Regions from separate parts of the Erwinia sp. V71 genome, predicted to be linked through region 1. Evidence: predicted binding sites of a transcription regulator. Region 1 holds the regulator's gene; the other holds the start of a gene.
The links. The regulator sigma-54, encoded in region 1, starts transcription at its own class of promoters, with help from an activator protein. The targets are predictions, from matches to a motif close to GTTGGCACANNTTTCGCTNT.
Positions count from the first base shown of each region.

Region 2: a site for sigma-54 is predicted at 2,235-2,254, ahead of glnA (glutamate--ammonia ligase). Genes of this name have one in related genera too.

Region 1 covers NZ_CBFFRK010000002.1:57,580-61,794, reverse strand. Annotated here, with positions in the region: gene lptA (lipopolysaccharide ABC transporter substrate-binding protein LptA) at 1-213, shown strand, start outside; gene lptB (LPS export ABC transporter ATP-binding protein) at 220-945, shown strand; gene rpoN (RNA polymerase factor sigma-54) at 994-2,427, shown strand; gene hpf (ribosome hibernation promoting factor) at 2,451-2,738, shown strand; gene ptsN (PTS IIA-like nitrogen regulatory protein PtsN) at 2,890-3,372, shown strand; gene rapZ (RNase adapter RapZ) at 3,410-4,215, shown strand, end outside.
Region 2 covers NZ_CBFFRK010000044.1:12,639-16,853, forward strand. Annotated here, with positions in the region: gene glnL (nitrogen regulation protein NR(II)) at 1-509, opposite strand, end outside; gene glnA (glutamate--ammonia ligase) at 679-2,088, opposite strand; gene typA (ribosome-dependent GTPase TypA) at 2,523-4,215, shown strand, end outside.

The DNA.
Region 1 (4,215 bases):
TATGAGCTGGCGAAAGATTTCGTTGAGCTGACCGGCAATGCTTATCTTGAACAGCTCGACAGCAATGTGAAAGGCGATCGCATCACCTATCTGGTGAAAGAGCAGAAGATGCAGGCTTACAGCAACAGCGGCAAACGCGTCACCACCGTACTGGTGCCTTCGCAGCTGCAGGACAAGAGCACGCCGTCTGACGGCCAGAAAAAGAGTAACTAATTCGTTATGGCAACATTAATCGCTGAGAACCTGGCGAAGGCCTATAAAGGCCGCCGTGTGGTGGAAGATGTCAGCCTGGAAGTGAAATCAGGCGAAATCGTTGGCCTGCTCGGCCCGAATGGTGCCGGTAAGACCACCACCTTCTACATGGTCGTGGGCATTGTACCGCGCGATGCTGGCCGTATTGTGATTGACGACGAAGATATCAGTATTCTGCCGCTGCATGCGCGCGCGCGCCGCGGCATTGGCTATCTGCCACAGGAAGCCTCTATTTTCCGCCGTCTCAGCGTGTACGATAACCTGATGGCGGTATTGCAGATCCGCGATGACTTAACCACTGAGCAGCGCGAGGATCGCGCAAAAGAGCTGATGGAAGAGTTTCATATCGAGCATCTGCGCGACAGCATGGGTCAGTCTCTCTCTGGCGGTGAACGCCGTCGCGTGGAGATCGCCCGTGCGCTGGCGGCAAATCCCAAATTTATTCTGCTGGATGAACCCTTTGCCGGGGTTGACCCCATCTCAGTCATTGATATTAAAAAAATTATCGAGCACCTGCGCGACAGCGGGCTCGGCGTACTGATTACCGACCATAATGTCCGCGAAACGCTGGCAGTATGTGAACGGGCTTACATTGTCAGCCAGGGGCATCTGATCGCCCATGGCACACCAGAAGCAGTACTGGCCGACGAACAGGTAAAACGCGTCTACCTGGGCGAAGAGTTCAGACTCTGATATGGTGTTGTTTTCACGCAGTATCTCTTGGGAATTTGAATCCTGACTATGAAGCAAGGTTTGCAACTCAGGCTTAGCCAACAGCTCGCGATGACGCCGCAATTGCAGCAGGCGATCCGTTTGCTGCAACTCTCTACGCTTGAACTCCAGCAGGAGATCCAGCTGGCGCTGGAAAGCAATCCATTGCTGGAACAAACCGATCTTCATGATGAAGTCGAGGCGCACGAGTATCAGGAAAAAGAAGCCCTGGATACCCGCGAGGCGCTGGAACAGAAGGACATGCCGGAAGAGTTGCCGCTGGACGCCAGCTGGGATGAAATCTATACCGCAGGAACGCCGTCCGGCAACAGCGTCGACTACCATGACGATGAACTGCCGGTGTATCAGGGGGAAACCACCCAGAGCCTGCAGGACTACCTGATGTGGCAGGTGGAGCTGACGCCATTCACGGATACCGACCGCGCTATCGCTACCTCGATTGTCGATGCCATTGACGATACCGGCTATCTGACCGCCACACTGGAAGAGATCCGCGACAGCATCGGTGATGAAGAGCTGGCGCTGGACGAAGTGGAAGCCGTGCTGAAACGTATTCAGCGTTTTGATCCAATCGGCGTTGGCGCCCGCGATCTGCGTGACTGCCTGCTGGTGCAGCTGTCGCAATATCCTGATGACACGCCGCTGCTGAAAGAAGCACGTCAGATCGTCAGCGAACACCTCGATCTGCTGGCCAACCACGATTTCCGCAGCCTGATGCGCTCCACCCGGCTGAAAGAAGACGTGCTGAAAGGCGCGATGCTGCTGATCCAGTCGCTCGATCCGCGTCCGGGCCAGTCGATCAACACCAGCGAACCCGAATATGTCATTCCCGATGTGCTGGTGCGCAAAGTCGGCACCCGCTGGACAGTGGAACTGAATGCTGACAGCGTGCCACGGCTGAAAATCAATCAGCACTACGCCGCAATGGGTGGCGGCACGCGCAACGACAGCGACACGCAATTTATCCGCAGCAACCTGCAGGAAGCCAAATGGCTGATTAAGAGCCTGGAAAGCCGTAATGACACGTTGCTGAAAGTGACGCGCTGCATTGTTGAACAGCAGCAGGCGTTCTTTGAACAGGGTGAAGAGTTTATGCGCCCGATGGTACTGGCGGATATCGCCTCTGCCGTCGAAATGCATGAATCCACCATCTCCCGCGTGACCACGCAAAAATATCTGCACAGTCCGCGCGGCATTTTCGAACTGAAGTATTTCTTCTCCAGCCACGTGAATACCGAAGGCGGTGGCGAAGCCTCCTCGACGGCTATTCGCGCACTGGTGAAGAAGCTTATCTCGGCGGAAAACCCCACTAAACCACTGAGCGACAGCAAGTTAACCACCATGCTTTCCGAACAGGGCATCATGGTGGCGCGCCGTACTGTCGCCAAATACCGAGAGTCTTTATCCATCCCGCCATCGAACCAGCGCAAGCAATTGGTTTGATCTGAACTGAGAAGGAAGACACTATGCAGCTGAATATCACCGGGCAACATGTTGAGATCACCGATCCATTACGTGATTTTGTGAACAGCAAATTTGCCAAACTGGAGCAATATTTTGACCGTATTAATCAGGTCTATATTGTGCTGAAAGTGGAGAAAGTCACCCAGGTGGCTGATGCAACGCTGCATGTGAATGGTGGAGAATTACACGCAACCTCGGAAGCGGTGGATATGTACGCGGCCATTGACGGGCTGATCGATAAACTGGCGCGTCAATTGACCAAACATAAAGACAAGTTAAAACAACACTAAATTCACTTTTGCCTCATCGGCAACGGCGCGCAGCGGAGGACGTCTCTCCGCCAGTGCGCCGCTGTCGATAATAATTTGCTGCTTTTCCCATCACATGGCGAGTAAAGTAGGCAGATGAGCGGGCACAAGCGAACACGTAAGTGAAACTATGATGAACAACGATCTCACACTGGAACTGACCTCTGTCCTCAGCGTTGACTGCACCCGCAGCGGCGTACACTGCCAGAGCAAAAAGCGGGCGCTGGAAATTATCAGCGAGTTAGCAGCCAAACAGCTGAACCTGCCGCACCAGACCATCTTCGAAGCGATCCTGACGCGCGAACGTATGGGCAGTACAGGCATTGGCAATGGCATCGCTATCCCGCACGGCAAACTGGAAGAGGATACGCTGCGCGCGGTGGGCGTGTTTATTCGCCTCGATCAGCCGATTGCCTTCGACGCAATTGATAACCAGCCTGTGGATCTGCTGTTCGCGCTGCTGGTGCCGGCCGATCAGTGCAAAACCCATCTGCACACGCTGTCGCTGGTGGCCAAACGCCTGGCGGATAAAACCGTGTGCCGTCGCTTACGCAGTGCGCAGAGCGATGAAGAGTTGTACGAGATCATTACTGAAAGCCAGGAAGAGAACCATTAAAACACTGGTGCGGTTGTATTAATCGGGAGAAAAGTTAATGGTGCTGATGATCGTCAGCGGTCGTTCAGGTTCAGGTAAATCAGTCGCACTGCGCGCACTGGAGGACATGGGATTTTACTGTGTCGATAACCTGCCGGTGGTGTTATTGCCTGAACTGGCGAACTCTCTGGCCGATCGCAACATATCTGCGGCGGTCAGCATCGATGTACGTAATATGCCGGAATCGCCGGAAGTCTTTGAGAAAGCGATCACCAGCCTGCCGGACAGTTTCTCGCCGCAGCTGCTGTTCCTGGATGCCGATCGCAACACGCTAATCCGGCGTTACAGTGATACACGCCGCCTGCACCCGCTTTCCAGCAAAAATCTGTCGCTGGAGAGTGCTATCGATGAAGAGAACGATCTGCTGGAGCCGCTACGCTCCCGCGCCGATCTGATTATCGATACCTCGGAAATGTCGGTGCATGAGCTGGCGGAGATGCTGCGTACGCGCCTGCTGGGCAAGCGTGAGCGCGAGCTGACCATGGTGTTTGAGTCCTTTGGCTTTAAACACGGCATTCCGATTGATGCAGATTATGTGTTTGACGTGCGTTTCCTGCCTAACCCACACTGGGACCCGAAACTGCGCCCGATGACGGGTCTTGATCGCCCGGTCGCCGCCTTCCTCGATCGCCATACCGAAGTGCATAACTTTATCTATCAGACCCGCAGCTACCTGGAACTGTGGCTGCCAATGCTGGAAACCAATAACCGCAGTTACCTGACGGTGGCAATTGGTTGTACCGGTGGCAAGCACCGCTCAGTGTATATCGCCGAACAGCTGGCGGATTATTTCCGTTCACGCGG
Region 2 (4,215 bases), on a different contig from region 1:
ACCTTGGTGTATTCGGTTAATGCCGGATCGGGCAGCGCTTTCGCCAGCAATTGTGCGGCGCCGCGTAAGCCACCCAGCGGGTTTTTGATTTCATGCGCCAGACCGCGTACCAGATCACGCGCCGCCACTTGTTGTGCGTGCTGCAACTGTTCCTGGCTGAGACGACGCTGGTTATCCATCGGTGCCATTTCCAGCAGGATCAGGCCATCAGGCAGGCGTTGTGCCGTCAGCGACATAATGTGCGCGCGGCTGTCCACGACCAGAGTCACTTCGCTGTCGGTAAAGCCCTGACCAGCATCGAGACTTTCGCGCATCACATCGATATTCAGCGAGAAATAGCCCATCAGGTCCGGCAACGGGGTGCCAAACAACTTGCGCGAACTTTGCGCCAGCAGCTGCTGAGCGGCCGGGTTGGCGTAATGCACCACCAGCTCATTATCGACCAGCAGAATACTGTTAATCAGAGAGTTGAGAATCTGCCCAGCATCGGGCAGCGTGCCAGTTGCCATACAGCTTTCCCTCACCATACTTGTTGTACGCGCCAGCAGGCCTGAAAATTCAGGCACTATTTTGGTGCATTATAGTCGGTCAGTTCAAAAACCGATGAATTTGTGGAGAAAAAAGCCCATCCGAAGATGGGCTGAAAGTTTCCACGGCAACAAAAAACATCAAACCAAATTAAACGCTGTAGTAAAGCTCGAACTCTACTGGGTGCGGAGTCATGCGCACGCGGTCGTTTTCAGACTTACGCAGTTCGATGTAAGCATCGATAGCGTCGTCGGTGAACACGCCACCACGGGTCAGGAACTCACGGTCTTCGTTCAGCGCGTTCAGCGCTTCTTCCAGAGAGCCCGCTACTTTTGGAATCTCAGCTTCTTCTTCCGGCGGCAGGTCATACAGGTTCTTATCCATAGCATCGCCAGGATGGATCTTGTTGATTACGCCGTCGAGGCCTGCCATCAGCAGAGCGGTGAACGCCAGGTATGGGTTAGCCGCTGGGTCCGGGAAGCGCGCTTCGATACGACGTGCTTTCGGGCTGGCAACCACTGGGATACGGATAGAAGCAGAACGGTTACGGGCTGAGTAAGCCAGCATTACTGGTGCTTCGTAACCCGGGACCAGACGCTTGTAAGAGTTGGTGGTTGGGTTAGCCAGGGCGTTGATCGCTTTAGCGTGCTTGATGATACCACCAATGTAGAACAGAGCAGTTTCAGACAGGCCGCCGTATTTGTCGCCAGCGAACAGGTTCACGCCGCCTTTAGACAGGGACATGTGGCAGTGCATACCGGAACCGTTGTCGCCAAACATTGGTTTTGGCATGAAGGTCGCGGTTTTGCCGTAGGCGTGCGCCACGTTGTGCACCACATATTTGTAGATCTGAATTTCGTCAGCTTTTTTGGTCATGGTGTTGAAGCGGGTAGCCACTTCGTTCTGACCAGCAGTTGCCACTTCGTGGTGGTGTGCTTCAACAACCAGGCCCATTTGCTCCATGGTCAGACACATGGCAGAACGGATGTCTTGTGCAGAGTCGACCGGAGGAACCGGGAAGTAACCGCCTTTGATACCAGGACGGTGGCCTTTGTTGCCGCCTTCGTATTCTTTACCGGTGTTCCATGCTGCTTCGATATCGTCGATAGCAACGTGAGAACCGGAAGTGCTGGAGCCGAAACGGATGTCGTCAAACAGGAAGAATTCTGGCTCTGGTCCAAACAGCACGGTGTCCGCGATGCCGGAAGAACGCAGGTACTCTTCAGCGCGTTTAGCGATAGAGCGTGGGTCACGGTCGTAGCCCTGCAGAGTGCCTGGCTCGAGGATGTCACAACGGATGATCAGAGTAGAATCTTCGAAGAACGGATCCATCACCGCGGTGGTCGCGTCTGGCATCAGCACCATGTCGGATTCGTTAATGCCTTTCCATCCGCCGATGGAAGAACCATCGAACATTTTGCCTTCTTCGAAGAAGTCAGCGTTAACCTGATGAGCAGGAATGGTCACGTGTTGCTCTTTACCTTTGGTATCGGTAAAACGCAGGTCAACAAACTTCACTTCGTGCTCGTTCATCATCGACAGAACGTGTTCAGCGGACATACTTAACTCTCCTGGATTTTCATTGTCGTCGTGGTTCGAGAACTTTACTGGATGGCACGCGTCAATCAGCGCGTACACTTGATAATAAAGAACTCAGACAAGCTATCAACCGTTGTGGAAACTGCCGTTTTTCGCTTAATGAGATTAAAGCGAAATCTATGCCAACTTTTTAATTTGGGGCAAAAGGCGCTATTATGCACCCTCTCGTGAGACGAGGGATGCACCATGATGGATGTCGCGCACCATTGTGGTGCTTATGGGTGATTTGTGGGCACTCTTTTGGTGCAATTTCTCGACGCAGTGCAATCTTTGCACTGTTTATGGCGGTAAAAGCAATCCCGAAAGTGAAATTTCTATGAAATTTGTGATCTTGTTCAGTCCTTCGATTAATCCGTGTACAATAGCGCGCTATTTCTAATGCCTGAGGCAAAGCTGTGATCGAAAAATTGCGTAACATCGCCATTATTGCCCACGTTGACCATGGTAAAACGACCCTGGTTGATAAGTTGCTGCAGCAGTCCGGGACCTTTGATGCCCGCACCGAAGCAACCGAACGCGTAATGGACTCCAACGATTTGGAGAAAGAGCGTGGGATTACCATCCTCGCGAAAAACACTGCCATTAACTGGAACGACTACCGCATCAACATCGTAGACACCCCGGGTCACGCCGACTTTGGTGGTGAGGTTGAGCGCGTCATGTCAATGGTTGACTCCGTACTGCTGGTTGTTGACGCAATGGACGGCCCGATGCCGCAAACCCGTTTCGTGACCAAGAAAGCTTTTGCGAATGGTCTGAAGCCGATTGTTGTAATCAACAAAGTTGACCGTCCTGGCGCGCGTCCTGACTGGGTTGTTGATCAGGTGTTTGACCTGTTCGTAAACCTGGATGCGACTGACGAACAGCTCGACTTCCCAATTATTTATGCTTCTGCACTGCAGGGCATCGCGGGTCTGGATCATACCGATATGGCGGAAGATATGACTCCGCTGTATGAAGCGATCGTAGAGCACGTTTCACCACCACAGGTTGAAGTTGAAGCGCCATTCCAGATGCAGATTTCGCAGCTGGACTACAACAACTATGTTGGTGTTATCGGTATCGGCCGCATCAAGCGTGGTCGCGTTAAGCCGAACCAGCAGATCACTATCATTGATAGCGAAGGCAAAACCCGTAACGGTAAAGTCGGTAAAGTGCTGACTCACCTCGGCCTGGAGCGTATTGACGCGACCGTGGCAGAAGCGGGTGACATTATTGCTATCACCGGTCTGGGCGAACTGAACATCTCCGACACCATCTGCGACCCGCAGAATGTAGAAGCGCTGCCAGCGCTGAGCGTGGATGAGCCTACCGTGACCATGTTCTTCAACGTCAACACCTCACCATTCTGTGGTAAAGAAGGCAAGTTTGTGACTTCACGTCAGATTCTGGACCGTCTGAACAAAGAGCTGGTGCACAACGTGGCGCTGCGTGTTGAAGAAACCGAAGATGCGGATGCTTTCCGTGTTTCCGGCCGTGGTGAACTGCACCTGTCGGTACTGATCGAAAACATGCGTCGTGAAGGCTTTGAGATGGCAGTGTCGCGTCCAAAAGTTATCAACCGCATCATCGACGGCCGTAATCAGGAGCCGTTCGAAAACGTGACGCTGGATATCGAAGAACAGCACCAGGGCGCAGTGATGCAAGCTCTGGGTGAGCGTAAAGGCGACGTGAAAGATATGGTGCCAGATGGCAAAGGCCGTATCCGTCTCGATTACCTGATCCCGGCACGTGGTCTGATCGGTTTCCGTACCGAATTCATGACCATGACTTCCGGTACTGGTCTGCTGTACTCCACCTTCAGCCACTATGACGACGTGCGTCCGGGCGAAATCGGCCAGCGCCAGAACGGCGTGCTGATCTCTAACGGCCAGGGTAAAGCGGTTGCGTTCGCACTGTTCAGCCTGCAGGACCGCGGTAAGCTGTTCCTGGGTCACGGTGCGGAAGTGTATGAAGGCCAGATCATCGGTATTCACAGCCGTTCTAACGACCTGACCGTTAACTGTCTGACCGGTAAGAAGCTGACCAACATGCGTGCTTCCGGTACTGATGAAGCGACCACCCTGGTACCACCAGTGAAAATGTCAC